Regions from separate parts of the Streptomyces sp. NPDC017979 genome, predicted to be linked through region 2. Evidence: riboswitches for the same ligand, from Rfam matches in the RefSeq annotation. Region 2 holds a riboswitch; the other holds the start of a gene.
What was found. A riboswitch is a leader RNA that binds a small molecule or an ion and turns the genes downstream of it on or off. The one in region 2 is predicted to bind glycine.
Positions count from the first base shown of each region.

Region 1: it holds a riboswitch for glycine, as region 2 does, so the genes downstream of both, gcvT (glycine cleavage system aminomethyltransferase GcvT) here and gcvP (aminomethyl-transferring glycine dehydrogenase) in region 2, are expected to answer to the same signal.

Region 1 covers NZ_JBIRGU010000001.1:257,917-272,911, reverse strand. The annotation lists gene ACH4E8_RS01190 (hypothetical protein) at 150-647, opposite strand; gene ACH4E8_RS01185 (hypothetical protein) at 1,006-1,551, opposite strand; partial or broken gene ACH4E8_RS01180 (HAD hydrolase-like protein) at 1,716-1,910, opposite strand; gene ACH4E8_RS01175 (L-serine ammonia-lyase) at 2,356-3,723, opposite strand; gene glyA (serine hydroxymethyltransferase) at 3,933-5,192, opposite strand; gene gcvH (glycine cleavage system protein GcvH) at 5,254-5,631, opposite strand; gene gcvT (glycine cleavage system aminomethyltransferase GcvT) at 5,814-6,941, opposite strand; glycine riboswitch at 7,111-7,204, opposite strand; gene ACH4E8_RS01155 (AAA family ATPase) at 7,417-8,124, shown strand; gene ACH4E8_RS01150 (enhanced serine sensitivity protein SseB) at 8,294-9,088, shown strand; gene ACH4E8_RS01145 (enhanced serine sensitivity protein SseB C-terminal domain-containing protein) at 9,260-10,069, shown strand; gene ACH4E8_RS01140 (ABC transporter permease) at 10,548-11,552, shown strand; gene ACH4E8_RS01135 (ABC transporter substrate-binding protein) at 11,675-13,453, shown strand; gene ACH4E8_RS01130 (ABC transporter permease) at 13,672-14,628, shown strand; gene ACH4E8_RS01125 (ABC transporter ATP-binding protein) at 14,625-14,995, shown strand, end outside.
Region 2 covers NZ_JBIRGU010000004.1:603,496-618,490, forward strand. The annotation lists gene ACH4E8_RS15515 (glutamate--cysteine ligase) at 1-1,501, opposite strand, end outside; gene ACH4E8_RS15520 (hypothetical protein) at 2,015-2,602, shown strand; gene ACH4E8_RS15525 (DUF5999 family protein) at 2,921-3,118, shown strand; gene gcvP (aminomethyl-transferring glycine dehydrogenase) at 3,238-6,120, opposite strand; glycine riboswitch at 6,299-6,392, opposite strand; gene ACH4E8_RS15535 (PRC-barrel domain-containing protein) at 6,467-6,880, shown strand; gene ACH4E8_RS15540 (DNA polymerase IV) at 6,811-8,280, opposite strand; gene ACH4E8_RS15545 (MerR family transcriptional regulator) at 8,364-8,960, opposite strand; gene ACH4E8_RS15550 (bifunctional nuclease family protein) at 9,125-9,598, opposite strand; gene ACH4E8_RS15555 (MerR family transcriptional regulator) at 9,652-10,395, opposite strand; gene ACH4E8_RS15560 (FHA domain-containing protein) at 10,433-11,413, opposite strand; gene ACH4E8_RS15565 (DUF881 domain-containing protein) at 11,475-12,344, opposite strand; gene ACH4E8_RS15570 (small basic family protein) at 12,344-12,676, opposite strand; gene ACH4E8_RS15575 (DUF881 domain-containing protein) at 12,673-13,602, opposite strand; gene ACH4E8_RS15580 (sugar phosphate nucleotidyltransferase) at 13,711-14,995, opposite strand, start outside.

The sequences.
Region 1 (14,995 bases), on a different contig from region 2:
GCTATGCGGTGTCCACCCCCGCCACCACCTGGCACGATGCTCAACTTTGCGGCCACGAGCGTGCACGCTGCTCAGCTTTGGCGCTCGCCGCCCGAGGCGGAAGCGCCCGGCGAACGGCGTTCGACCCAGGTCCCTTCCGGGAGAGGGGGCTAGAGGCGCGGCGACCCGGTGAGTGCCCAGGTGTATCCGCCCTTGCCGTCCGCGTCCAGGTCGTAGTTGACCTTCCCGTCGGCGGAGAGACCCTTCGAACTCCCCGTCGCGTGGATCTTCGTCTGGCACTGGATCGGCCCGTTGTCGGCCCGGTTGATCTCCGCGGTGATGTCGCAGACCGAGACCTTGAGGTCCTTGTTGTCGCGTTCGAGCCGGATCTGGATGTCGAAGTTGTCGAACTTCCGCTTTCCGCCGCCGTCGATGTAGTACCCGTCGGCGCTCGCTATGTAGCCGCCGTCACGGCTTGCCACGCAGAGCGTGAGGTACACGTCCGTGTTGTACCCCGAGGTGTCGAACTCCTTGTGCTGCTTCGTGGAACATCCCCTGCTCGCGGCCGTCTCCGCCGCCGTCGTCGGGCTGCTGGCGACCAGCAGCCCGCCGGCGGCCAGCGCCGTGGCGAGCATTCCCCTGGAGAGGGCGGTAACCGTCTTCTTCACTGTGCTTCCTGACCGTTCGGGACCCCGCCGCCGACGCGCGAGGATCGAGCTGATGCTGTGGTCGGTTCCGCGGGCGGCCCGACCGGTCAGTGACGCTATGCGCTGGTCGTGCCCGCCATCACCAGGCACGATGCTCATTCCCTGCGGAGCAGGGGTGCACCGTGCCCACCGGACCGGTCAGGCCCCCTGATCACCAGCGGACCGCCTCAACAGGACGGGCCCGTCCCGCACTTGGCCGGGGTCGGGCCCGCTCCAGCAGCGCGCTCTTGGCGCTTCCGCGTCATCCGGCTGCGACGCGCCCGAACGGGGTGGGCCGGGGAGCCGGGCCAGCCGACTGCCCACCCTTCGAGGCGCCGCCTCAACGGACGGTTGCGCCCAGGTAGTCGAGGGCGGCGCGGGCGAACCCCGATGCGGCACGCGGACACTGCCAGCGGGCGAGGATCTCGGGTCCGGAGAGAGACGCGGGTTCGGCCTCCTGGTCTTCGAGCTCTTCCAGGCAGTGCGCGGGAAGCACGTGCTCGGGAAGCAGGTCGTCGAGGTCCTGGTCCGCCGGGGCGCTCAGCTCGTCGAGGCCGGCGGGAAGGAATTCGAGGACGTCGTCGACCTCGATGTCGTACGGATGCCAGCCGTGCGCGCACGCCTGGCCGTCGTCACCGCGCGCCACCCGGCTCAGTACGCCGACGACCTCGTCCTTGACTCCCGGACCGGGCTCGCCGAAGGCCACGTAAGGGGTGAGCATCAGCAAACCCAGCGTCCAGAACAGCACGGGACTCTCCTCGGCCCCCGGCACCGTCGCGTCGAGCCGGCGGGCGCAGTCGCGCACCGTCTCGTCCTTGTCCCCATAGTGGTAGCCGTGCCGGAGGTCTTCCCAACCGTCGAACAACGGCTGCCAGTCATCGGGCACAGGTATGACCGTCGACACGCTTCGTGTTCCCTTCGCGAGGTGGTCCCGGCTCGGCGGCCATTGGATCACACGGACACGCGCCGTCACCCCAGGACCGCGAGGCTTGGGTAAGCCGGGCCGCCAGCGATAGATGGGCGCGGCCGACTCCTCGATGATCCTTGCTCCTACTCGGCCCCAGGTCCGATCAGCCGCAGAAGCTGCGAAGGGTCGGTGAGGTCGGAGACGACATGGTCCGCGCCCGCGTCGGCCAGATCGGCTGCGGAGGTGGTCCCGGAGGCGACACCGATCACCCGCGCCCCGCCTTCACGTCCGGTGCGGACGTCCTCCAACGAGTCCCCGACGATGACGGTGTTGCTCCGGTGAGTCTGTCGGCATTCGCATGTCCCAGCTGACCTCGTACACGGCGCGGTGGGGCCCGTACCGCAGAGAAGTTCGGCAACTCGTGGATCGAGTGGAGAGGCTTCTGTCTCCTGAATGACTTGAGGCTGGTGCGATGCTCTCGATACGTGAGGTTCCTCCGGTCGCGTCTCCTCGTTCGTTGCCCGGCGCTGCCGCTCCTCGTTGGCGGGTGGGCGGTGAGCGGCAGGTAGGCGGGCCACAGACCCGGCTCCGGCACCTGGAGAACGCAGTGTCAGTTCACTCGTGTGGGTGACTGCTCGTGGGCGTTGCACACTCAGCGAGCCAGGGACATCCCAGGGACTTTCACGTCTGTCCCAGGGAGGCCTCAGGGACTTTCCGACGCGTAAGCAGGGAAGGCCCTGACAGCGTCGAAAGACACGAACGCGCTGGTCAGGGCCCATCCGCCTAGCACTCGATGATGTTCACCGCGAGCCCGCCCCGCGCCGTCTCCTTGTACTTCACCGACATGTCCGCCCCGGTCTCCTTCATCGTCTTGATGACCTTGTCCAGGGAGACGAGGTGGTTCCCGTCGCCGCGCATCGCCATCTTCGCCGCCGTGACCGCCTTGACCGCCGCCATGCCGTTGCGCTCGATGCACGGGATCTGCACCAGACCGCCGACGGGGTCGCAGGTCAGGCCGAGGTTGTGCTCCATGCCGATCTCCGCGGCGTTCTCCACCTGCTCCGGGGTGCCGCCCAGGACCTCCGCGAGGGCGCCGGCCGCCATCGAGCAGGCGGAGCCGACCTCGCCCTGGCAGCCGACCTCGGCGCCGGAGATGGAGGCGTTCTCCTTGAAGAGCATGCCGATCGCGCCGGCCGCGAGCAGGAAGCGGACGACGCCGTCCTCGTCGGCGCCGGGGACGAAGTTCACGTAGTGGTGCAGCACGGCGGGGATGATGCCGGCGGCGCCGTTGGTGGGGGCGGTCACCACCCGGCCGCCCGCCGCGTTCTCCTCGTTCACCGCCATCGCGTAGAGGGTGATCCACTCCATCGCGCGGGCCAGCGGGTCGCCCTCGGCGCGCAGTTGGCGGGCGGTGTTGGCGGCGCGGCGGCGGACCTTGAGGCCGCCGGGGAGGATGCCCTCGCGGGTCATGCCGCGGGTCACGCAGGACTGCATCACCCGCCAGATCTCCAGCAGGCCGGCGCGGATCTCGTCCTCGGTGCGCCACGCCTTCTCGTTCTCCAGCATCAGCGAGGAGATGGAGAGTCCGGTCTCCTTGGTGAGCCGCAGCAGTTCGTCGCCGGTGCGGAAGGGGTACTTCAGCACGGTGTCGTCGAGCTTGATCCGGTCCTCGCCGACCGCGTCCTCGTCGACGACGAACCCGCCGCCGACCGAGTAGTACGTCTTCTCCAGCACGGTGGCGCCCTCGGCGTCGTACGCCGTGATCGTCATGCCGTTCGCGTGGTACGGCAGCGCCTTGCGACGGTGCAGGACCAGGTCCTCGTCGGCGTCGAAGGCGATCTCGTGCGCCCCGAGGAGGTTCAGCCGGCCGGCCGCCCTGATCGTCGCCACCCGCTCGTCGGCGCCCTCGACGTCGACCGTGCGCGGGGAGGCGCCCTCCAGGCCCAGCAGCACCGCCTTGGGGGTGCCGTGGCCGTGGCCGGTGGCGCCCAGCGAGCCGAACAGCTCGGCGCGGACCGCGGTGGTGTGGGCGAGCAGGCCCTCGTTCTTCAGCCGCCGGGCGAACATCCGGGCCGCGCGCATCGGGCCGACCGTGTGCGAGCTGGACGGGCCGATGCCGATCGAGAACAGGTCGAAGACCGAGATGGCCACGGAGAACTCCTAGCGGGTTGGTAGACGCCGTTGTCTGCCGGCTGTGCAAGGCGGTGCGGGGGTGCAGTCGATGCAGTGGATGCGGGCCGTGCAAGGCGGTACGGGGTGGTGCTGGTGTGACGGATGGGGTGGGTGTTGACGTACGAGCGGGGGCACCGGCTCACCGTTCAGTGTGCGCGATGCCCCCGCACCTCGTACAAACGTACGGGTTACAGCCCCGGGTACAGCGGGTGCTTCGCCGCCAGCGCCGAGACCCGCGCGCGCAGCGCGGCCGCGTCGTACGACGGCTTCAGCGCCTCCGCGATCACGTCCGCGACCTCGCGGAAGTCCTCGTCGCCGAAGCCGCGGGTGGCCAGCGCCGGGGTGCCGATCCGCAGGCCCGAGGTCACCATCGGGGGCCGCGGGTCGTTCGGGACGGCGTTGCGGTTGACCGTGATGCCGACCTCGTGGAGCCGGTCCTCGGCCTGCTGTCCGTCCAGCTCGGAGTGGCGCAGGTCCACCAGGACCAGGTGCACGTCCGTGCCGCCCGACAGCACCGAGACGCCGTGCTCGGTGACGTCCTCGCGGACCAGGCGCTCGGCGAGGATCCGCGCGCCGTCCAGGGTGCGCTGCTGGCGCTCCTTGAACTCCTCGGACGCGGCGATCTTGAAGGAGACCGCCTTCGCCGCGATGACGTGCTCCAGCGGGCCGCCCTGCTGGCCCGGGAAGACCGCGGAGTTGATCTTCTTCGCCAGCTCGGCGGTGGAGAGGATCACGCCGCCGCGGGGGCCGCCCAGCGTCTTGTGCGTGGTGGTGGTCACCACGTGGGCGTGCGGCACCGGGTTCGGGTGCAGCCCGGCCGCCACCAGGCCCGCGAAGTGGGCCATGTCGACCATCAGGTACGCGCCGACCTCGTCCGCGATCCGGCGGAAGGCGGCGAAGTCGAGCTGGCGCGGGTAGGCGGACCAGCCGGCCACGATCAGCTTCGGGCGGGACTCCTTGGCCAGCTTCTCGACCTCGGCCATGTCGACCTGACCGGTGGCGTCGTCCACGTGGTAGGCGACCACGTTGTAGAGCTTGCCGGAGAAGTTGATCTTCATGCCGTGGGTCAGGTGCCCGCCGTGGGCGAGGTTCAGACCCATGATCGTGTCGCCCGGCTTCAGCAGCGCGAACATCGCCGCCGCGTTCGCCTGGGCGCCCGAGTGCGGCTGAACGTTGGCGTGCTCGGCGCCGAACAGCTCCTTGATGCGGTCGATCGCGATCTGCTCGACCACGTCGACGTGCTCGCAGCCGCCGTAGTAGCGGCGACCGGGGTAGCCCTCGGCGTACTTGTTGGTCAGGACCGAGCCCTGGGCCTCCATGACCGCGACCGGAGCGAAGTTCTCCGAGGCGATCATCTCCAGGGTCGACTGCTGGCGGTGGAGCTCGGCGTCGACGGCGGCGGCGACGTCCGGGTCCAGCTCGTGGAGAGGGGTGTTGAGAAGCGACATGTGTGAGTCCCTGTGTCCCTTGATCCCTGTGTGCTGTCTGTGGTCGTACGGAGCGTGACCGTCAGCCCGCGGAGAACGCGGTGTACTCGTCGGCCGTGAGCAGCTCGTCCTGCTCGCCGGTGACCCGCACCTTGAACAGCCAGCCGCCCTCGAAGGGGGCGCTGTTCACCAACGACGGGTCGTCCACGACGTTCTGGTTGACCTCCGTGACCTCCCCCGACACCGGCGAGTACAGGTCGCTGACGGACTTGGTGGACTCCAGCTCGCCGCAGGACTCGCCCGCGGTGACGTCGTCGCCGACCGCGGGGAGCTGGGCGAAGACGACGTCACCGAGCGCGTTCGCGGCGTGCTCGGTGATCCCGACCGTCGACACGCCGTCCTCGGCGGGCGACAGCCACTCGTGCTCCTTGCTGTAGCGGTGCTGCTGCGGGTTGCTCATGTCGTGAATTCTCCTGTATGCGGAAAGGGCGAACGGACGGACGGGCGGCGCGCTGACGTGCCGCTGGTCACTTCGGTGACCGGGCGGGGTGGATGACCGACCGGTGCGCGACGGCATGCACCGCCGGTGCGCGGGACCGGAGGGCTTCGTGGGCCCCGGCCCGCGCCGGAGTCAGCAGGGGCTCACTTCTGGCGGCGGTAGAAGGGCAGCGCCACGACCTCGTACGGCTCGTGCGCACCCCGGACGTCGACCGCGACGCCCGTCGTGCCCGGTGCCGCGTGCGCGGCGTCGACGTACGCCATCGCGATCGGCTTGCCGAGGGTGGGGGACGGCGCGCCCGAGGTGACCTCGCCGATCACCTCGCCGCCGGCGACCACCGGATAGCCGGCGCGGGGCACCCGACGGCCCTCGGCGATCAGGCCGACCAGCTTGCGCGGCGGTGCGGACTCGGCGCGCGCGGCGGCCTCGGTCAGCGCGGCGCGCCCCACGAAGTCGCCCTCCTTCTCGAACTTCACCACCCGGCCGAGGCCGGCGTCGAAGGGGGTGAGCGCGGTCGTCAGCTCGTGCCCGTACAGCGGCATGCCCGCCTCCAGGCGCAGGGTGTCCCGGCAGGACAGCCCGGCCGGCACCAGGCCCGCGGGCGCCCCGGCCTCGGTCAGCGCCCGCCACAGCGTCTCGGCGTGCTCGGGTGCGACGAAGAGTTCGAAGCCGTCCTCGCCGGTGTAGCCGGTGCGGGCGATCAGCGCCGGCACGCCGGCGACCGTGCCCGGCAGGCCCGCGTAGTACTTCAGCCCGTCGAGGTCGGCGTCGGTGACGGACTTCATGATGCCGGGGGAGGCCGGGCCCTGGACGGCGATCAGGGCGTAGGCGTCGCGGTCGTCGCGCACCTCGGCGTCGAAGCCGGCGGAGCGCTCGACGAGGGCGTCGAGGACGACCTGGGCGTTGCCCGCGTTCGCGACGACCATGTACTCCGTGGCACCGGTGCGGTACACGATCAGGTCGTCGAGGATGCCGCCGTCCTCACGGCAGATCATCGTGTAGCGGGCGCGGCCGGCGCCGACCGTGGAGATGTTGCCCACCAGGGCGTGGTCCAGCAGTGCGACGGCCTGCGGGCCGGAGACGGTGATCTCGCCCATGTGGGAGAGGTCGAAGAGGCCCGCGGTGGTGCGCACGGCGTTGTGCTCGTCGCGCTCGCTGCCGTACCGCAGCGGCATGTCCCAGCCGGCGAAGTCGGTCATGGTCGCGCCCAGCGAGCGGTGCAGCGCGTCGAGGGCGGTTCGGCGGGGGGCGGTGTTCGCGGACGGGCTCATGGACGCTTCTCCCAGGGGCATGACGGAAACACATGACGACGAGGACGATCCTCCCCATCTGTCATCGGAACCTGAGAGGTTCGTCGCGATCGTACGTACTGCTGGGCGTACGGTCGTGACTTGCACCTTGGGTGGAGCCGGCTGACGCGGCCCGCTTTTCAGATCTGCCTCATCGCACGCGGTACGGGGCCTGAGAGATTCAAGGGAGGAACTTGCTCCTTCGGCGCCCGGCGGACGTGCCGGGACTCTCCCGCGTGGATTCAAGCGGCCGGTATGCAGTTGGCGGGCACATCATTGCACGCGCAGGCGGGAAGGGGGAGTGCGGACCGGAACGTTCGCGCCCCGAGCGCGCCCGACGGCCGGGCGCAACACCGGGCGCGGTGGACCACCGAAGAAATCGATGGCGCCGAATTACCATTTCTTTACGCTCCATGGGCATGTGTGTGGGTGACCTGAACCGGGGGAGGAGGGTGTGATGACGTTGCAGCACTCCGGTGCCTACGCCACTACCGCGGGGGTGCCCGCACAGCCACAGGTGCCCGTGCGGAAGCGGGTGGGGGACCCCGCTCCGTCGACGCTGTCGGCGCTCTCCGGGGCCTCCGGGGCGCCCGTCCTGCGGGACCTGCGGGACCGCTCGGGGCGCACCCCCCGCACCCTCGCCTTCGCCACGGGCGACGTCGTCGTGGTCTCCGGACTGCCCGGCAGCGGCAAGTCCACCCTGATCAAGCGCACGGTACGCGGCACGCGCATCGACTCCCAGGACACCCGCGACCGCTGGGACGCGGCGACGCCCCGCTTCCTGCCGTACGCCCTGTACCGCCCCTTCGTCCGCATCGCGCACTACGCGGGGCTGCGCAAGGCGCTGCGCTCGGGCCGGAGCGTCGTGGTCCACGACTGCGGCACCCAGGCGTGGGTCCGCCGCTGGCTCGCCCGCCAGGCCCGGCGCCGCGGCAGCGCCCTCCATCTCCTGCTGCTGGACGTGCCGCCCGACGTCGCCCGGGAGGGGCAGCGCGAGCGCGGACGCGGAGTCTCCGGTTACGCCTTCGCGCGCCACCGGCGGGCCGCCGGCCGGCTGATCGCGGACGCGGGGGTCGGCCGCGCCCCGGCCGGCTGCGCCTCGGTGACGCTCCTGGACCGCCCGGCCGCCACCACCTTGACCCGCATCGGCTTCCGGGCGGGGTAGCCGGCCCGCGGTACCGAACGGGACGGCGCCGGACCGTACAGGCCCTAGAGTCATGGGGTCTCCGTGCCCGCGGGCCGTAAGGGGAGCCGACGGGCTCAAGCGGTGCTCAAGTGGTGGGGGACGGGCCGCGAGTCGGCCGTCGGCGAGTCGGGGAGAGGCGCGAAGCGGGATGGGCATGCCGGGACACATGGACCTGCTGGAGACGGGCGCGTGGCCCGCGAACGAGTTGGAGCGGGCGCTCGCCGCCTCGCTGGGCGACCCGGGCGCGGGCGCGCGGCTCGTCGAGGTGTTGGGCCGCAGCGACATATGGGTGCCGCTGCCGCAGGGCGGAGCCCCGGACAGCCGGGAGCTCGACCTGCCGATGATGGAGATCGACGGCGCCGCGTACGTACCGGTGTTCAGCTCCGAGCAGCAGTACCGCAGTTGCGTCGGCGACTACGTCTCGTACGTCGTCGCCCCGGCGCGGGAGTTCGCCCGCGGGCTCCAGCCGCAGGTGGGCATCGCGGTGAACCCGGGCGGCACGGTCGGCGTCCCGCTGCCGCCGCCCGCGGTCGCGGAGCTGTGCCGCGACGGCCGGGCCCCGCTCGCGGACGCCCTCCCCGACGGCGCCCCCGGCGCCGGACCGGCGAGCGGCGGGCGGGTGCGGCTCTTCGAGCCGGACTGGCAGCAGGACCCGATGGAGTTCCTCGGCGCCGCGGCGGAGGAGTTCCAGGCCACGGGCGTGGTGATGACCGCGCGCCGGGCGCTGGCCTCGATCGAGGGCGACGCCCCGTCCCTCTTCATCGGCGTCCAGCTCTCCGCCTGGGGGCCCGCCGAGCAGGCCGCTCCGCTGGACGCCCTCGGTCGTGCCCTCGGCCGCGTCCCGGCCCCCTGGCCGGTGAACCTGGTCCTGCTGGACGTCGCGCAGGACCCGGTGGGCGAATGGATGCTGGAGAAGGTCCGCCCCTTCTACGAGCGGCGGTAGCGGCGCCAGCGGCTTCGCGGGCCGGCGCCGGCCGGTGCGGGTGAAGCCGCCGAGAGCGGCCGCGTGCTGTCGGGCGTCCCGTTTAAGCTGGCTCCCGTCACCACCGGTTGTTCCACGGGGCGAGCAGCGGGGCAGGTTCGAGACAGGGTCGGCACGAAGGGGCGGAACAGGGTGAGCGCGTCAGGCACCGCGGCGACCGGGCAGATCGAGCACATGCTCCGCCAGGTGACCCCGGGACGGTACGACGCGTACGAGGCGCTGCTCCAGGCCCTCGCCGACCCGACCGGCGGACGCATCTGGATGCTGCTGTGGCACGGCCGCCCCGGCTCTCCCGAGGCCCAGTACGGAAACCTGGAGGTCGACGGCGTCGGCTACGCCCCCGCGGTCACCTCCGCCCAGGAACTGTCCGTCTCCGGCTGGAACCGCGCCCACGAGGTCGTCACCGGACTGGACGCGGCCCGCGCCCTCTACCCCGACCGCTGGGGCATCTGGCTGAACCCGCACGCGCCCGGCGGCGGGGTCGGCATCCCCTGGCCGGACCTGCGCCGGATCGCCACCGGCCTCGACCGGATGCCCGCGGGGCCGCTGCGGCTGTCCGAGCCCGCCCTGGAGATCCCGCACTTCTACGCCCTGCTGTCGCGCAACGCGCACCACACGCCCGCCGTCCGCTCGCTGCGCCGCGCCTGGGTGCAGCCCGCGCTGGGCGCCCCGTACCTCGCCATCGGCCTGGACCTGTACGACACCGGGCGGCAGTCGGTGGACGCGGTGCGGGCGATGATGCAGCAGTCCATCACGGCGGTGCCCGACGGGCTGCCGGTGTCGACGGTGGCGCTGTCGGACGAGTACGACCCGGTGGGGATGTGGCTGCGGGCCAACGCCCGGCCGTTCTACGACCGGGACGCCCACGGCGGCGCGCCCGGCGCGGCCCCCGCAGTCGCCCCCGGCGATGGCTACGGCTATCCGCCGGTGGCCGGTCACTGACCGACCGGACCCGGCTCCGGCTTCCCCGGCAGCACCCCTCCAGGGACGTCTCTTCAGAAGACGCTCCCCCCTTTCCATGCCCATTTCCGGGATCTGCGCATTGGATTGGGGGATTCGGGACGCGCAATCCCTTTGAAGTGCAGGGGAATCCCGGAAGAATCAATTCACCGATTATCGGACAATGGCTCAACTCCCGTTGTCGTGGGGGGACATGGTTCCCCGCTGAGCCCGCGACGTCGTCCGGATAACGGAATCCCTCTACGCGCATCACGGTTGGGCAACCATTGTCCTGGGGGTCTGGCGGCTGATCGCGCGACCGTTGAAGACTCCCGCACCAAGGGGAGATTCGCCCGCGTGTACGGCCGGGTAACACGTACATCTCGTACCAACTGCTCCTCGTGCACCAGAAGTTCACAGCAAGCCGCTACAGCGGCGGGTACGGGCCGGTCACCTCCGGCCGGGAGGGGTCCCCACCACGATGACGGCACCAATGCACGACACGGGCACGGAAGCGGACAAGGCCGCGTCCACCGATGTCGCGGCGGCTGTAGTCAGGAAGTCGGTCGAGGGGCGGTCGCTACGGCAGATCGCCTGGTCACGGCTGAAACAGGACAAGCTGGCGCTGGCCGGCGGCATCGTTGTCATCTTCCTGGTGCTCGTCGCGATCTTCGCTCCGCTGATCGTCGACCTGTTCGGGCATCCGCCGAACAAGTTCCACCAGGACAAGCTGGACCCGCTGTTCAACACGCCCAAGGGCGCCTTCGGCGGCATCAGCTCCGAACACCTGCTGGGCGTCGAGCCCAACAACGGCCGGGACGTCTTCAGCCGGATCGTGTACGGCGCCCGGATCTCGCTGCTGGTCGCCTTCCTCGCCGCGGTCGTCGCGGTACTGCTCGGCACGATCTTCGGCATCATCGCCGGCTACTTCGGCGGCTGGGTCGACGCGATCATCAGCCGGGTCATGGACATGCTGCTGTCCTTCCCGCAGCTGCTCTTCATCATCTCCCTGGTCGCGGTGCTACCCAACGACCTGTTCGGACTGACCGGTTCGAGCGTGCGCATCGCGATCCTCGTCTCGGTCATCGGCTTCTTCGGCTGGCCCTACGTCGGCCGCATCGTGCGCGGCCAGACCCTCTCGCTGCGCGAGAAGGAGTACATCGAGGCCGCCCGCAGCCTGGGCGCCGGCTCGCGCTACGTGCTCTTCAAGGAGCTGCTGCCGAACCTGGTCGCCCCCATCACCGTCTACGCCACGCTGATGATCCCGACGAACATCCTCACCGAGGCCGCGCTCAGCTTCCTCGGCGCCGGAGTCCGTCCGCCGACCGCGTCCTGGGGCCAGATGCTCTCCACCGCGGTGAAGACCTACGAGGCCGACCCGACCTTCATGGTCATCCCCGGTCTTGCCATCTTCATCACGGTGCTCGCCTTCAACCTCTTCGGCGACGGCGTGCGCGACGCGCTCGACCCCAAGGGCACCCGGTGACGGCCCGCGGCGGCCACGGACGGCCGCACACAACTGAACGTGCCCCTGCCACCCCTGTCAGGCGGCTCCGAACTGGTCTCCCGGCGTCGAGCAGGGACCGCGCTACTCCGGAGGTTGTAACCATGACTCCCCAACGTTCGTCGAGGGCCAGGCGGGTCGCCGGTGCGGCCGTCGTCGTGGCCGCGCTCACGGCCACTGCGGCCTGCGGCGGCGGCGACAGCGACGACAACGGCGGCGGTGGCGGCAAGGCGGCCGGGTTCAACGCCGGCGTCAAGGGCATCGCGAACCCGTCCACCAAGGCGGGCGGCACGCTGAAGTTCATCGGCAAGCAGGACCTGGACTCCGCGGACCCGCAGCGCCAGTACTACGGCATGGCCTGGGACTTCAGCCGGTTCTACTCGCGCCAGCTCGTCACGTACGCCACCAAGCCGGGCCCCGCCGGCGCCGAACTGGTGCCCGACCTGGCCCAGGACAAGGCCGCGATCAGCAACGACGGCAAGACCTACACGTACAAGCTGCGTGAAGGGATCACCTGGGAGGACGGTTCGCCGATCACCTCCAAGGACATCAAGTACGGCATCCAGCGCATCTGGGCCACCGACGTCATCACCGGCGGCCCGCAGTACCTGCGCCAGGTCCTCGACCCGGGCAACACCTACAAGGGCCCGTACAAGGACACCGCGCCCGACAAGCTCGGCCTGAAGGCGATCCAGACGCCGGACGACAAGACCATCGTCTTCAACCTCCCGAAGGCCAACGGCGACTTCGAGCAGATGCTCGCCATGCCGGCCGGCTCCCCGGTGAAGAAGGAGATGGACAAGGGCGCCCAGTACCAGCTCAAGCCCTTCTCCTCGGGCCCGTACAAGTTCGAGAAGTACGAGCCGAAGAAGAGCATCAGCCTGGTCCGCAACGACAAGTGGGCCAAGGCGTCCGACCCGGTCCGGCCCGCGCTGCCGGACAAGGTCACCGTGACGATCAACTCCAACATCGAGGCGATCGACGAGCTGCTGATCAAGGGCGAGTACGACCTCGACCTGAACGCCACCGGCATGGGCCAGGCCGGCCGTGGCAAGGCGCTCAAGGAGAGCAAGGACAACGTCGACAACATCCAGACGGCCTTCGTCCGGTACGTCGACTTCGTCACCGCGCTGGAGCCCTTCAACAACATCGAGTGCCGCAAGGCGGTCATCTACGCGACCGACTTCGCCTCCATCCAGCAGGTCCGCGGCGGCCCGCAGGCCGGTGGCGACATCGCGCCCAACATGCTGCCGAAGGACGTCAAGGGCGCCGACGACTACGACCCGTACGGCGTCCTTGAGCGCAAGGGCAAGCCGGACGTCGCCAAGGCCAAGGACGCGCTGAAGAAGTGCGGCAGGCCGGACGGCTTCACCACCAACATCAGCGCCCGCAGCAACAACCCGCAGGAAGTCCCGGCCGCCGAGGCCCTCCAGGAGTCCCTGAAGGCCGTCGGCATCAAGACCCAGGTCGAGTCGATCGACGGCGCCGAGTCCGCCAGCATCACCGGCTCCCCGGCCGTGGTCAAGCAGCGCAACCTCGGTCTGATCATGAGCGGTTGGGGCCCGGACTTCCCGACCGGCCAGGGCTTCTCCCAGCCGATCATCGACGGCCGTTTCATCTCCGAAAACGGCAACTACAACATGTCGCAGACGAACGACCCGAAGATCAACAAGTTCTTCGACGACGCGCTGCTGGAGACCGACCCCAACAAGGCCGGTGAGATCTACAAGCAGATGAACCACGCGGTCTCCGACCTCGCCGTCCAGATGCCGCTCGTCTACGAGAAGAACATCACCTGGCGCAGCTCGCGGCTGACGAACGCCTACTCCACCGGCGCGTACAGCGGTCGCTACGACTACGTCTCGCTGGGCGTCGTCAAGTAGTCCTCAACCCTCCCGAGGATCCCCGGTGGTGACCCGCTGCCCCGAGCAGCGGGTCACCACCGGCACCACACCGCCAACGCCCAAACCGCCAGTCCCGAAGGGCAGGTGATGGCCTCGGGCGGCGTCCCCCACGACCCGAAATCCGGGTTCCCGGGGCCGCCGCCGGGCCGCGCACAGTGCTTGCTTACGTCATCCGGCGATTGTTCGCCGTCGCCATGATGCTGTTGGTCGTGACCCTGACGACCTTCGTCATCTTCTTCGTGCTCCCCAAGTGGGCCGGCTCCGATCCCGCGTACCTGTTCGCGGGGAAGCAGGCCGACCCCGCCGCGATCGAGGGCATCCGCAAGAAGCTGGGCCTCGCCGACCCGGTGCTGGTGCAGTTCTGGAACTTCGTCCAGGGCATCTTCGCCGGCCGGGAGTACGCCAACGGCGCGGACGTCACGAAGTGCCCTGCCCCCTGCTTCGGCTACTCCTTCCGCACCGAGCAGGCCGTGTGGCCGCAGCTCGCCGACGCCATCCCGGTCACCCTCTCGCTCGCGGCCGGCGCCTGTCTGCTCTGGGTCGGCGGCGGCGTCGCGGCCGGCGTCGTCTCGGCGCTGCGCCGGGGCACCCTGTGGGACCGGGCCGCGATGACGGTCGCGCTCGCCGGCGTCTCGCTGCCCATCTACTTCACCGGACTGATCTCGCTCGCCGTCTTCAGCTGGCAACTCGACTGGGTCAGCGGCGAGTACGCACCGCTGGAGCAGGACCCCGCCCAGTGGTTCCAGACCCTGGTGCTGCCGTGGATCACCCTCGCGTTCCTGTACGCGGCGATGTACGCCCGGCTCACCCGCGCCACCATGCTGGAGATCATGGGCGAGGACTACATCCGCACCGCCCGCGCCAAGGGGCTGACCGAACGGGTCGTCATCGGCCGGCACGCGATGCGCTCCACCTGGACCCCGGTGCTCACCCTGCTCGGACTCGACCTCGGGGCGCTGCTCGGCGGTGCCGTGCTCACCGAGTCCACGTACAACCTGCCCGGGCTCGGCAAGCTCGCGATCGAGTCCATCAACTCCAAGGACCTGCCGCTGATTCTCGGCGTCACCCTCTTCGCGGCGCTCTTCATCTGCGTGGCGAACCTCGTCGTGGACATGTTGTACGCCGTCGTCGACCCACGAGTGAGGATCGGATGACCGACCTGAACAAGACCGGGGCCGCCACCGGCCCGGCCACCGCCCCCGGCGAGGTCGCCCGGGCCGGCGCGCCCGCCCCCGACGCCTTCCTCGAAGTGCGCGACCTCAAGGTCCACTTCCCGACCGACGACGGCGTGGTCAAGTCCGTCGACGGCCTCAGCTTCCAACTGGAGAAGGGCAAGACCCTCGGCATCGTCGGCGAGTCCGGCTCCGGCAAGTCCGTCACCTCGCTCGGCATCATGGGCCTGCACACGGCCGGTCAGTACGGCCGCCGCAAGGCCCAGATCTCCGGCGAGATCTGGCTGGACGGCCAGGAACTGCTGGGCGCCGAACCGGACGAGGTGCGCAAGCTCCGCGGCCGGAACAT
Region 2 (14,995 bases):
CGGGGAACCCCGTGGGCCAGGTGTGCACCGGCTCCCCGCGGTGCATCAGTTCGCGGTAGCGCCGGGTGGTGGCGGCCAGCGCCGCGTCCCTGCCGAGCCCCGCCTCCAGTGCCCGGTGGAAGGTCTCGGCCTGCCAGGTCGCCCCGTTGATCCGGCGCCGGCAGCGCTGCTCGATGACCCCGAGGTAGCGGTCGCGGTCGGCCGCGGAGACGTTCCACGCGTCCAGCCCCGCGGCGGCCAGCGGCAGCAACTCGTCCCGGACGAGTTTGGTGACGGGGACCGTGGTGACCCCGCCCGCCCGACCGGGCCGGGGCCAGCGCACCTCGGCGTCGATCCCGTCGCGGCACGCGGTGTCGAAGTTCTCCGCGGCCGCCTCGAACGGCAACCGGTTCCACACCGGTCGCGGCTCGTCCGCGAGGGCGCGCACCAGCCCGTAGTAGAAGGCGGCGTTCGCGACCACGTCCGTGACGGTGGGGCCGGCCGGCAGCACCCGGTTCTCCACCCGCAGGTGCGGGACGCCGTCCGCGACCCCGTACACCGGCCGGTTCCAGCGGTACACCGTGCCGTTGTGCAGGACGAGTTCATGGAGCCGGGGCACTCCGCCCTCGTCGATGACCCGCAGCGGGTCCTCCTCCTCGTCGCAGATCGGCAGCAGCGGCGGGAAGAAGCGCAAGTTCTCCTCGAAGAGGTCGTACGCGGACGTCACCCAGCGCTCGCCGAACCAGGTGCGCGGCCTGACACCCTGTGCCTGGAGCTCGGGCGGCCGGGTGTCGGTGGCCTGCTGGAACAAGGGCGGCCGGGACTCCCGCCACAATTCCTTGCCGAACAGGAAGGGCGCATTGGCCCCCACCGCGACCTGCACGGCGGCCACGGCCTGTGCCGCATTCCAGACGTCCGCGAACCGCGCCGGCGTCACCTGGAGGTGCAGTTGCACGGAAGTGCAGGCGGCCTCCGGCGCAATGGAGGCCGACGTACAGCTCAGCCGCTCCACCCCCGCGATGTCCAGGGCGAACTCCTCGCCCCGCGCCGCCACGATCTGCTCGTTCAGCATCGTGTAGCGCTCGTCGGCGGAGAGGTTGCCGCTCACCAGATCGGCCTGGGCGAGGGTCGGCAGAATACCGATCATCAGGATCCCGGCGCCGACTTCGCTGGCTTTGCGATCGGCATATCCCAGACCGGCCCGCAGCTCTTCGGCCAGCTGGTCGAGAACGTGCCCGCCGAGCCGGTGCGGCACGATGTTCACTTCCAGGTTGAACATTCCGAGTTCGGTCTGGAAATCACGGCTCGCGATGCGTTCCAACACTTCCGCATTCATCATGCGGGGCTGGCCGTCGGCGCCCACGAGATTCAGCTCGATCTCCAGGCCCATCAGATTCTTCGGCCGGTCGAAGCGCTTCTCGTCCAACAGTCGCGCCAGGCCCGCAAGGCACTGCTGCAACTTCCGCCGGTACCGCTGGCGATCGGACAGCTCGAAACCTTCGGTGACGACCTTGTCCCCCATCGAAGCGTCCTTCCTCGGGTGGGCGGCACACGGCGTCGGCCGCTCGGCTCCTGGACGATAATGCCCAGACTGACTGATCCATAACGCAGCGCAGACGGCCCGGGACCGTTAGTGTGGCGGCTAAGATCCCGCGGTCGACCAGCCGCGCGCCAGGAGCACCTACCCCCACCCGGATGCAATGGACACCCACCCCACGGCGACTGTGGTGAAAAACTCCGACAGGTTTCGGCCTACCGAGGTTCGGGCAAAATAGCAGGCCGTTGTGTGACGTACATCAGAAATCCGACACAACACCCTGCACACAAAGACCTGAATCAGCCTTGCCGCGAATGGTGCAGGACGCTAGCGGAAACATCGTGCGAACACGTGTCGTATAAACTCCGCTACTGAGGCATACGGTTGGCGCCCGGCGGCCTTTCCAGTGTCCTTGGCCCCCGCGTGCCGACAACGCCGTCCGCACTGGCGCCCTTTTCACCGATACACCCTGTCTCCCCGAGTGAGAGGCGACCCACCATGCCGCTGCATGTCCTCCAGGCCCCCGCGCCTGCTGTCCGCAGCGTTCTCGCGGCACTCAGTTCCCCGACCGCCGTCCGTGAGGACCGCACCCCGGCACTCAGGTCTGTCCAGGGACCCGTGAGCCCCGAGTCACCGCTCCCCCTCCACGTGCTGGACCAGGTCGTCACCGACGACTCCGGCCCTCGCACCCGCCCCACGGGGTGGCGCTTCCTGCTCCGCGGCGACGACCGCTACGTCGCCGCTGCGGAAACGCTGCTGACGCCCGACGGATGGGCCTTCTCGCACTTCTTCGAAGGCCCCTACCTCAGCTCCACCGAACTGGCCCTACGGCAGGCCGAGTCGTTCCCGACCCCGTTCCAGCCGCGCCTGCTGTCCGTACCCGCCCTCTACATGCTCACCCTCTGGCTGCACGGCGACCCGGAGGCCGACGCCTCCTCGACCGCGCTCGCGCCCACGGACGTCCTGATGCCGCTGGCGCCGGCGCCGCCGGGGATCACGGCCCACCGGCCCTACCGGGTCGCGGAACTCCTCCCGGTGATGACCCTGCGCCTCACGCCCGCGCCGCTCCTCGGTTCCCCCGCCTGACGGGGGGGGTCCCGAGCGGCTCGAACCGCACGCCGCACCGTGCGCCCCGCGACCGTCCGACGGTTGCGGGGCGCACGACCGTCCGCCCGGGACTAGCCCGTTCCGACCATCGTGAACCACCCGAAAGGACAGTCAAGTTGGGCTGAACCATCCAGGTGGGTGATGCGTCCCTGACGAGTGAGACGAGCTGTCGCGAAATCCCTGCGGATCGGCGCCCGTGGGGCAACACTGGGAGCAGTAGGACGGATACGGGGGACGACCATGACGGCACCATCGAGCCGCAGGACACACATCACACCAGAGCGAGAGATCCCAGCCATGTGCCAGCACCAGCCACCCTGCCCGACGTCAGATTCCGCCGACAGGGACGCCGCCCGTCTCCTGGCGCACCACCCCGAGCAGGGCTGGAGCCTGCTGTGCAACGGAGTGCTTCTGTTCGAGGACACGGGCGAACTGCTGCCGGACGGCCAGGTCATCGCGCCGCACCGACCGCTCCAGACCAGCACGGCCGCGTAGCTGCGCACGGCAGCGCTCACGCAGCACGGCGGTAGGGACGAAGCAGACGAAGAAGGGGCCGGACGGGACCACGAATGGTCTCCGTACCGGCCCCCACGCACGCCGCGGGCGGCGGTGCGTCAGTTCTCGTACTCGTCCAGCGGCGGGCAGGAGCAGACCAGATTGCGGTCGCCGAACGCGCCGTCGATGCGCCGCACCGGCGGCCAGTACTTGTCCGCGCTCGCCCCGGCCGGGAAGACCGCCTCGTCACGCCCGTAGGCGTGGTTCCACTCCCCGCCCAGCGCGGCCGCGGTGTGCGGCGCGTTCCGCAGCGGGTTGTCGTCCGCGGGCCACTCGCCCGACGCGACCTTCTCGATCTCGGCGCGGATGGCGATCATCGCGTCGCAGAACCGGTCCAGCTCGGTCAGGTCCTCGCTCTCGGTGGGCTCGATCATCAGCGTCCCGGCGACCGGGAAGGACATCGTCGGCGCGTGGAAGCCGTAGTCGATCAGCCGCTTGGCGATGTCGTCGACGCTCACGCCGGTGGACTTCGACAGCGGTCGCAGGTCCACGATGCACTCGTGCGCGACCAGCCCGGCCGGGCCGGTGTACAGCACCGGGTAGTGCGGCTCCAGCCGCTTGGCGACGTAGTTGGCCGCGAGCACCGCGACCTGGGTGGCGCGCTTCAGCCCTTCGCCGCCCATCAGCCGCACGTACGCCCAGGAGATGGGCAGGATGCCGGCCGAGCCCCAGGGCGCGGCCGAGATCGGACCCACGCCCGTCTCGGGGCCGGCCGTCGGCTGGAGGGGGTGGTTCGGCAGGAACGGCGCGAGGTGCGCGCGGACCGCCACCGGGCCGACGCCCGGGCCGCCGCCGCCGTGCGGGATGCAGAAGGTCTTGTGCAGGTTCAGGTGCGAGACGTCGCCGCCGAAGACGCCCGGCTTGGCCAGTCCCACCAGCGCGTTGAGGTTGGCGCCGTCGACGTACACCTGACCGCCGGCCTCGTGGACCTGGGCGCAGATGTCGGCGACGTGCTCCTCGAACACCCCGTGCGTGGACGGGTAGGTGATCATCAGCACCGCCAACTCGTCGCGGTGCTTCTCGATCTTGGCGGTGAGGTCGTCGACGTCCACCTCGCCGTCGTCGGCGGTCTTGACGACGACGACCTTCATGCCGGCCATCACGGCGCTCGCCGCGTTGGTGCCGTGCGCGGAGGACGGAATCAGACAGACCGTGCGCTGCTCGTCGCCGTTGGCGCGGTGGTACGCGCGGACCGCCAGGAGCCCGGCCAGCTCGCCCTGGGAGCCCGCGTTCGGCTGGAGGGAGACCTTGTCGTACCCCGTGACCTCGGTGAGTCGCTCTTCGAGCTCCCGGATCAGGGTGAGGTAGCCGTCGGCCTGCTCGACCGGGGCGAAGGGGTGGATCTGGCCGAATTCCGGCCAGGTCACCGGCTCCATCTCGGTGGTCGCGTTCAGCTTCATCGTGCAGGAGCCGAGCGGGATCATGCCGCGGTCCAGTGCGTAGTCCCGGTCCGCGAGTCGACGCAGGTAGCGCAGCATCGCGGTCTCGGAGCGGTACTGGTGGAAGACCGGGTGGTGCAGGTACTCGTCGGTCCGCAGCAGGCCGTCGGGCAGGGCGTCCGGTGTGGTGGCATCCAGCGCGTCGAGGTCGGCCTCGACGCCGAAGGCGGTCCAGACGGCGGCCACTGCGGTGCGCGAGGTGGTCTCGTCGCAGGCGACGGAGACGTGGGAGTCGTCCACGAGGCGGAGGTTGACCCCGCCCTCGCGCGCGGCGGCGACCACGTCGGCCGCACGGCCCGGGACGCGCAGCGTCAGGGTGTCGAAGTAGGCGCCGTGGACGACCTCGACTCCGCCGGCCGTCAGACCCGCGGCGAGCAGTGCGGCGTAGCGGTGGGTGCGCTCGGCGATGGAGCGCAGCCCCTGCGGACCGTGGTAGACGGCGTACATCCCGGCCATCACGGCAAGCAGCACCTGCGCGGTGCAGATGTTGCTGGTCGCCTTCTCGCGCCGGATGTGCTGTTCCCGGGTCTGCAGGGCGAGGCGGTACGCGCGGTTCCCGTCGGCGTCGACGGAGACGCCGACGAGGCGCCCCGGCAGGCTGCGGGCGAACGTCTCGCGCACGGCCATGAAGCCCGCGTGGGGGCCGCCGAAGCCCATGGGGACGCCGAAGCGCTGCGTGGTGCCGACGGCGATGTCCGCGCCGAGCTCGCCCGGAGGGGTGAGCAGGGTCAGCGCGAGCAGGTCGGCGGCGACGGTGACGACGGCCCCGAGGTCGTGGGCCTGGTCGATGACGGGCTTGATGTCCCGTACGGCCCCGGAGGCGCCCGGGTACTGCACGAGGACGCCGAAGACGCCGCGCTCGGCGATCTCGGCCGGGATGCCGTCGCTCAGGTCGGCGGTGACGACCTCGACGCCGGTCGGCTCGGCGCGGGTGCGGATCACGGCGACGGTCTGCGGCAGCGCGTCGGCGTCGACGAGGAAGACGCCGTCCTTCACCTTGCCGACGCGACGGGCCAACGACATGGCTTCGGCGGCGGCCGTGGCCTCGTCGAGGAGGGAGGCGCCGGAGGTCGGCAGGCCGGTCAGGTCGGCGACCACGGTCTGGAAGTTCAGCAGGGCCTCCAGCCGACCCTGGGAGATCTCCGGCTGGTACGGCGTGTAGGCCGTGTACCAGGAGGGGTTCTCCATGACGTTGCGCAGGATGACCGGCGGGGTGAAGGTGCCGTGGTAGCCGAGGCCGATCATCGACGTCAGGACGGTGTTCCGGTCGGCGAGGGAGCGCAGCTCGGCGAGGACGTCCGCCTCGGTGCGCGCCTGCGGGAGGCCGAGGGCCTCGGCGCTCTTGATGACGTCGGGGACCGCGGCTGCGGTCAGCTCGTCCAGCGAGCCGTACCCCACCTGCGCCAACATCTTGGCCTGGGCCTCGGCGTCGGGTCCTATGTGGCGCTGCTCGAACGGAATGCCTCGCTCCAGCTGCGTGAGCGGGGTGCGGTTGGCGGTCATGTAGGCGGCCTCCTGGTCTGACGACCTGCGAGGGGCACCACGGCGCGGATGCCCTGGACGGCCTCCCCCTCTGTCATCTCAACCTGAGAGCTTCACCGGTCCGCCCGCTGGGCGTGCCGGCTTTCACCGTCGGTGAGAGCGGATGCCGTCCGACGCCCGCCCTACTTTCCAGAGTGACCTCGTCCGTGCGGTACAGGTGCCTGAGAGATTCCGGGGAGGATTTGCTCCTTCGGCGCCACCGGCGGCCCGGTGGACTCTCCCGCACGGGGTCAGCAGCCGCTGCCAGCCTACCAGCGCACCCCTTCCCGGCTCGATCATCAGATCGCCCGAGTGGCCGACGCCCGAGATGTGTCCTTTCGTAAGCCTTAGGCAGCAGTTGCGACCCCCTGGAGGGACCGTGCAGACCGACATCGATCCGCGCAGCCTGATCGGGCGCAAGGCTTTCGACCGCGACGGCGTGAAGATAGGGACGGTCGACGAGGTGTACCTGGACGACGCCACGGGGTCACCCGAATGGGCCGCCGTCCGCACGGGGCTGTTCAGTCGGGACGCCTTCGTCCCCCTCGAACCGAGCACCGTCGTCGACGACGCCCTCCGCGTCCCCTACGAGCGCGCCCTGATCAAGGGCGCGCCGGACTTCGGCGTCGGCCGCCACCTCTCCCCCGAGCAGGAACTCCAGCTCTACCACCACTACGGACTCGAACTCTCCCTCCCCCCGGAGGCGCCCCCCTCGGCCCCGTCCACCGGCGACGAGGGTTGATCCACCAACGGCAGCGGCTGTGCCGGCACGAGGTCCGGGTCGTCCACGCGGAAGGTGCGCACCCGCCCCGGTGCGCCCTGCGGCACCTCGAACCGCACGGTGACCCGGCCGACCCCGCTCCCCTGCACCCACCCGGCGCCGTACCGGGCGTGCCGCACGTCCTGTCCGGCGGGCCACTGCCGTACGGATGCCTCCGCTGCGGCCGGCCCGCCCTCGGCCGGAACATCGCCCGCCGCCGCGCCCGCGCCCTCCCGCCCCGGCGCCGCGCCCGGTGCCCCGTCCTCCTGCGAGCGCCCCGCGCCCGCGTCGGCATCCGCCGCCCGGGCGCTGGCGGCCTGCGCGAACAGGTCCTCCTGCGTGTAGTCGGCGAGCCCGGACACCCCCACGCCCAGGAGTCGTACGCCGCCCGTGGTGTCCACCGCCTCCAACAGCCGCGCCGCCGCCTCCCGCACCACCGCGGGGTCGTCGGTGGGCCCGCGCAGGGTCTCTGAGCGGGTCAGCGTGGAGAAGTCGTACCGCCGCACCTTGAGGACGATGGTGCGGCCCGAGTGCCCGGACGCCCGCAGCCGCTGCACGCACCGGTCGGCGAGCCGCTCCACCTCGACGCGGATCCGCACCCGGTCGTGCAGGTCCACGTCGAAGGTGTCCTCCACCGACACGGACTTGGTGTCGCGCTCCGCGACCACGGGCCGGTCGTCGTGCCCGAGGGCCATCCGGTACAGCCCGGTGCCGTGCGCCTTGCCCACCAGCCGCACCAACTCGTCCTCCCCCGCCTCCACCAACTCCGCGCAGGTCGTGATCCCGCCGCGGCGCAGGTGCTCACCGGTGGCCGGCCCCACTCCGGGCAGGATGCGCACCGAGAGGGGCCCCAGCAGCGCGCGCTCGGTGCCCGGCTCGATGAGAACGAGACCGTCCGGCTTGGCCTGCTCGGAGGCGATCTTGGCGAGCATCTTCGATCCGGCCAGCCCCACCGACCCGGTCAGCCCCGTCGCCGCGAGGATGTCCGCGCGCAGCCGCTCACCGGCCGCCCGCGCCGACGCCGCGTCCCGGGCCGCACCCGCCGCCTCCAGGTCCACGAACGCCTCGTCCAGGCTCAGCGGCTCCACCAGCGGGGAGAGCTCGCCGAGCAGCCGCATGACCTGCTCGCTGATGGAACGGTAGAAGGCGAACCGCGGCACCAGGTACGCCGCGTTCGGCGCGAGGCGCCGGGCCTGCGCCATCGGCATCGCCGAGTGCACCCCGAAGCGCCGCGCCTCGTACGACGCCGTCGCCACCACTCCGCGCGGGCCCAGGCCCCCGACGATCACCGGCTTCCCGCGCAGACTCGGCTTCGCCGCCTGCTCGGCGGCGGCGAAGAAGGCATCCATGTCCAGATGCAGGATCGTCGGAGCGGCTCTCACGCCTCCGATGCTGCCTCATGCCACTGACAGCGCCCGGCAGGGCCGCCGTGCCGCGCCGCCCCGCGCCGGCCGGAGCGTCGAGGTCAGCCGGCCCGATCGCGCCGGCGGCGGGCCAGTTCGTCCGCGGGGTTGTTGCCGATCAGGGTCTCGCCGGTGTCGATGCGCTCACCGTGCAACTGGCCCAGCGCGACCTCGACGTCCCGCCACACCACGCCCACCGCGATGCCGAAGACGCCCTGCCCGCCCTGGAGCAGATCGACGACCTCGTCCGGCGAGGTGCACTCGTACACCGTCGCCCCGTCGCTCATCAGCGTCATCCGCTCCAGGTCGGCGAAGCCCCGCTGCCGCAGGTGCTGCACGGCGGCGCGGATGTTCTGGAGCGCGACACCGGTGTCCAGGAAACGCTTGACGATCTTCAGTACGACGACGTCCCGGAAGCTGTACAACCGCTGGGTGCCCGATCCGTACGCCGGGCGGACGCTGGGCTCCACCAGACCGGTGCGCGCCCAGTAGTCGAGCTGTCGATAGGTGATCCCGGCCGCCGCACAGGCCGTGGGCCCCCGGTAACCCACCGTCTCCGGCGCCTCTTCGACCGCACCCCGCTGGAGCGGATACGGTCCGCCTTCCACCGGACTCCGTCCGGGGACGCCCCCAACCGCACCGTCGCCGCTGCTTCTCACGCCGACCCTCCGTCCTTGACCTGCCCACTCGACGGTAGGCAGTCACCAGGGGTGCGTCAACGATCGCCACACTCGCCACGCCGAGTGATAATCACCCTAAGAGTGGTTTCACGTGCCCCAGATCGGGGAAAGGGTACGTGATTGGGCTAAAGCGGCCCCATCAGTCACTGACTGCTCGTCCCGAAGTCCTCGGGAGAGATCTGGTCGAGGAACTCACGGAACTTCTCCACCTCGTCCTCCTGCTCGTCCGGGATCGCGATCCCCGCGTCGTCGAGCACCCCGTCACTGCCGTAGATCGGCGTTCCGGTGCGCAGTGCGAGCGCTATGGCGTCGGAGGGACGTGCGCTCACCTCGACCCCGCTGGCGAAGACCAGCTCCGCGTAGAAGACCCCGTCGCGCAGGTCGGTGATGCGGACCTCGGTCAGCTCCTGGCCGACCGCGTCCAGCACGTCCTTGAAGAGGTCATGGGTCAGCGGCCTACTGGGGGCCATGCCCTGCTGGGCGAAGGCGATCGCGGTCGCCTCCCCTGGGCCGATCCAAATGGGGAGGTACCGATCGCCTCCCACTTCACGCAGGAGCACGATCGGTTGGTTCGAGGGCATTTCCACCCGGACACCCACAACGTCGAGCTCGTTCACACAGCAACCCTAGGCCGTGCGCGGCCCCTTTGGGTAGTCGGGCACGGCCATGATCAGTGGAGACGGACCCCCAGGGCCGTCTCCACCAGGGCCGCGTGGAGCCGTACGGACAGGGTCGCCAGCTCTTTCGCAGTGGCCTCCGCGTGCGCCCGGGTCTGTGGGTTCCGATGCCGCCGCAAGGGTGCCACCACCTGCTCGACCAGGCCGACCTCCCGGTCCGCCCCGGCCTTGACCGCCCGCAGGTGGCGCGGCTCCAGCCCGAAGCGGCCCAGCTCGGCCACGAGCCGGGCCACGGTCACCGCCTCGGCGTCGTACGAACCGTCCTCACTAGCCGTGAGCAGTCCGTACGACTCCCATTCCGTCAGTTGCTCCTCGGTCACCCCGGCCCCGGCCAGCAGGGCCGCGCGGCTCACCCGCGCGACCGTGGGCGCCGCCGGACCGTCCTGGGCGGCGCCGGGGGCCGGCTCGCGCCGCCCGCCCTGCGCCGGCAGTTGCGGCTGCTCACCGCGCGCGACCGCATCCAGGTGCTCGCGGATCACCTTCAGCGGGAGGTAGTGGTCCCGCTGCATCCGCAGCACCTGCGCCAGTCGCTGCACGTCCGCCGCGCTGAACTTGCGGTAGCCGGACGGCGTGCGCCGGGGCTCGACCAGCCCCTCGGCCTCCAAGAAACGGATCTTGGAGATCGTGATCTCGGGAAACTCGTCGTGCAGCTGGGTGAGCACCGTGCCGATGCTCATCAGCCTCTCGCCCTTGGTGGCGGTGCCGTGGCCGGCACCGCCCGTCGGTGTTCGCAGCATGTGCCTCCCCAGACGGGTCACAGGCGGTTACCGGCGATCACATGCCCCGCTGGCTCGCGTGGCTCGCGTAGAAGACCAGCCGGTACTTGCCGATCTGGACCTCGTCGCCGTTGGCCAGATAGACCGCGTCGATGCTCTCGCGGTTCACATAGGTGCCGTTCAGGCTGCCGACGTCGGCGACGCTGAAGCTGCCGTCAGGCTGCCTGCGGAACTCCACGTGACGCCGGGACACGGTGACGTCGTCGAGGAAGATGTCGCTCTGCGGGTGTCGGCCCGCCGTCGTCAGCTCGCCGTCCAACAGGAAGCGGCTGCCGGCGTTCGGGCCGCGCCGCACGATCAGCAGGGCCGAACCCAGCGGCAGCGCCTCCACCGCGGCCTGCGCCTCCGGCGAGAGCGACGGAAGCTGGGTCTGCCCCGTGGTCTCCGAGTCGTACGCCTCCAGGCCGGAGATGGAGATCGTGGAGGTGGTCTCCGAGGCCCGCTCCGGGGTCACGCCACTGCGCAGCGGCGCACCGCAGTTGGAGCAGAACCGACCGGACTCGGGGTTGCGGTAACCGCACCTGGTACACACCGTCACACCAGCCATGGACGGATCCTCCTGCCGCGGCTGTCCCCCGTGGGGATTGGTCGCGTACGGGTCGGAGGAGAACCCTCCACCCGTGCTTGACGTCGATGGTTCCCCGAAACCTATGCGGCCGGCACCGGCAGGGTCAACAGACGACGCGCCCGGTCCGCCCGGAATGTCACCGCCCGGACCAGCCAGCTCGTCCCGGAAGAGGGGGCGCTGGCCGCCCTGCTCCTCCGGCTGGCCCTGACGCTTGGCGCGGTGCCTGGCGTTGCCGCCGTCCTCGCGTGCGCTCTTGCCGAACAACTTCGCAAACAACTTCACGGGCGATTCCCCTTGACCGAAATAGACCCGCCCGTGGGGCAGGACGAACTCCTGATGATCACGCCTGCTGACCCGGACACCCTCACAACGTCCGTACCCGCCAGACAGTTTCCACCACGGGGAGGGCAGTTCTTCCGCCGACCCCCCGCGCCTTCACACCCCGATGCGCACGGTCCCATCCTCCCCCGCCTCACTGGGCCGACGACCGAGCGTAGTCAGGCTGCTTCGCAGGTCGCAAGGCGTCCACGACGATCTTCTCCGATCGCTCGACGGCGACCGTGGCCTGCTCCTTCTCCAACGTCTGCACCACTCCCCCGGGGATGTTCAGGGCCGGCTCCAGGTCCTGCGGCTTTCCGATCACCTTGAAACGGTACGGGGCGCTGATCGTCTTCCCGTCCACTTCCACGTTCCCGGCGGTGCCGGTGAAGTACGTGTCGGCGACGACGCGGTTGCCGTTGACCTGGATCGCCTCGGCGCCGGCCGCCCGCAGCTCCTGGATGGCGTCGAGCAGCATGTCGGGCTCGACCGCCCCGGCCGCGTCTTCGATCGTCAGCCCGATGCCCGGTCCCTGTGCCGCGACGGTACCCGCCAGGATCCCGAGCTGCTGCTCCTTCTGCTGCGTCTGCCGACGCGCCTCCTCAGCCTGGTCGGAACTGCTCTCCAGCTCCGCCCGCTGCCCTTCCAAGGTGCGCTTCTCGTCCTCCAACCGCTCGGTGCGGCTGTCCAACTCGTCGAGGATGCGGACCAGGTCCTCCTGGCGGGCGCCGCGCAGCGCGCTGTTGTCGCTGGTGGAACGCACCTGGATGGCGAGGCCCAAACCGAGCACGAAGAGCAGCAGGGCGACGGTGAGTTGGGCGCGGCTGACCCTCGGGGGCCAGAGCCCGGCCAGCAGCCGCTGCCGGCCCGTGGACTGGCCCCGGTCCCGGTCCGCGGCGGCCGGCTCGGCGGCCCGGGGGCCCGGCGGCTGCTCGGGCGGCAGCGACCCGTCCCGTTTGGTGAAGGCGACGCCTTCCGTGGCTTCCGTCGGTGCTTCGGGGTTCTGGTCGCGGTGCACCGGCATCACGCCCGGAAGACGTGCCGCCGGATCGCGGCCGCGTTGGAGAAGATCCGGATGCCCAACACGACGACCACGCCGGTGGACAGTTGCGCGCCGACGCCCAGCTTGTCGCCGAGGAACACGATCAGGGCGGCCACCACCACGTTCGACAGGAAGGAGACGACGAAGACCTTGTCGACGAAGATCCCGTCCAACATGGCCCGCAGCCCGCCGAACACGGCGTCCAGCGCCGCGACGACCGCGATGGGCAGGTAGGGCTCGACCACCGCGGGAACCTCGGGCCGGACCAACAGGCCGACCACGACTCCCACGACGAGGCCCAGTACGGCGATCACGATGTGCCTTTCCCTGTCTCGGCCGCATCCCGCCCGCTGCCCTCCGGGGCTTGCGGGGTACCCGGCTCCGCTGTACGTACGATCAGGCTCGGGGCAGCCGGAAGACGCACCTTGTCCTCAGTAGAGATGCTGAAACGGACTCCGAAGTTCTCCCGCAGCGCGTGCAAATAATGTCCGTCCGCGCTGTCCTGGAACGTCGTGTTCAGCTTCTTCCCGTCCCCCACCGCGAGCACCGTGTACGGCGGCACCAGCGGCTTGTTGTCGACCAGTATGGCGTCCCCCGCCGCTCGGATCGCCGACAAGGCGGTCAGCCGCTGGCCGTTGATGGCCACGGACTCCGCGCCCGACTCCCACAGCCCGTTGACGACGCGCTGCATGTCGCGGTCCCGCACCCGGCCCGTGTCGCTGAAGCCGCTGCTCTCCCGCGGACCGCCGCCGGTGCCGCCGGTGCCCTTCGCGTCGTCGACGACCAACTTCACCCCGGGGCCCTCGACGTCGGTGGCCCCCGCGATCAGGGCGACCGTCGGCCCGCGGTGGTCGCCGTCCGAGTTCAGCGCCTTGCGCTGGCGCTCGTCGACCTCCTTGCGCAACGCGTCGACGCCCCGCTCCAACGCGTCCGCGTCGGCGGTCTCCGCGTCGATCCGGTCGATCAGCTCCTCGCGCTCCTTCGCCACGACCGGTGCCGATATCCGCGCCTCCGCGGCGCCCACGGTGACGATCCCGGCGGCCAGCAACAACCCGACGCCCAGCCACAACTTGGCGCGCAACGTACGGGGAAGGCCCTCGCCTTCGGCCCGTCGCCGGGCGGCGGCCTCGGCGTATCCGTCGTCGAGGCTGTGCTCCATCACGTTCGTCAGCAGCGACATGGACGCATCGGGGCGGGCGGGCGGAGAACCAGTGCTCCGATGGGGGTGCTGCTGCGGCATGCCGCACATCGTCGCACGTCGCGACCCGTACCGCCGAATGGCCCCACCGGTGGGTGGCGAGTCCTGTGACGGGCCCCCGCACAGGGCTCGCCACCCACCGTTCACACGTCAGTGACCTGCGCTGTCGACGACCTCGGCCCACTCGTTCAACAGTGCTTCGGCCGACGCGTCATCGGGCCCTTCGGCCCACAGATGAGTGACGGCCTCCGCCGGGTCGGGCAGCACCATCACCCAACGCCCGTCCGTCTCCACGACCCGCACGCCGTCCGTGGTGTCCACCTGACGCTCGCCGGCGGCCTCGACGACCCGCCGCATCACCAGGCCCTTCACCGCCCAGGGGGTCGCCAGGTCCCGCTTGAGGACGTGCGCCCGCGGGATCCGGGCGTCGATCTGGCTGAGCGTGAGCTGGGTGCGGGCCACCAGCCCCACCAGCCGCACGAGCGCCGCCGTGCCGTCGAAGACGCTGCTGAACTCGGGCACGATGAATCCGCCGCGCCCGTCGCCGCCGAAGATGGTGGTGTCCTCGCGCCCCACCCGCGTCAGGTCGTCGGGGGACGTCGTCGTCCACTCGACCTGCGTGCCGTGGTACGCGGCGACTTGCTCGGCGATGCGGGTCGTGGTCACCGGCAACGCCACGCGCCCGCTGCGCCGCTCCGCGGCGACGAGGTCGAGCAGCACCAACAGCGCCCGGTCGTCCTCGATGATGCGGCCCCGCTCGTCGACGAGGGACAGCCGTTCGCCGACGGGGTCGAACCGCACGCCGAAGGCGGCCCGCGCGGACGCGACGATCTCGCCCAGCCGCACCAGCCCGGCCCGCCGCGTCTCGGCGGACTCGGTCGGACGGGCTTCGTCGAGCCCGGGATTGATGGTCAGCGCGTCCACGCCGAGCCGGCCGAGGAGGCTCGGCAGCACCAGGCCGGCGCTGCCGTTGGACGCGTCGACGACGAGCTTCAGACCGGACTCGGCGACACCCGTGGTGTCCACGTTGCGCAGCAGGGACCCGGTGTACGAGTCGAAGACGCTGGCCGGGAAGTGCAGGTCGCCGATCTCGCCGGGGAAGGCACGACGGTACTCCTGACGTGCGTAGACCCGGTCCAACTTCCGTTGTCCGGCCTGCGAGAGGTCGGCGCCGCGCTCGTCGAAGAACATGATGTCGACGGAGTCCGGTACGCCGGGGGACGTACGGATCATGATGCCGCCGGCGCTGCCGCGGGCCGTCTGCTGTCGGGCGACCGGCAGCGGCACGTTCTCCAGGTCGCGCACGTCGATGGCGCTGGCCTGGAGCGCGGAGATCACGGCCCGCTTGAGCGCCCGCGCGCCGCGGGAGTGGTCGCGGGCGGTGGTGACGGTGGCGCCCTTCTTCAACGTCGTCGCGTACGCGCCGGAGAGCCGT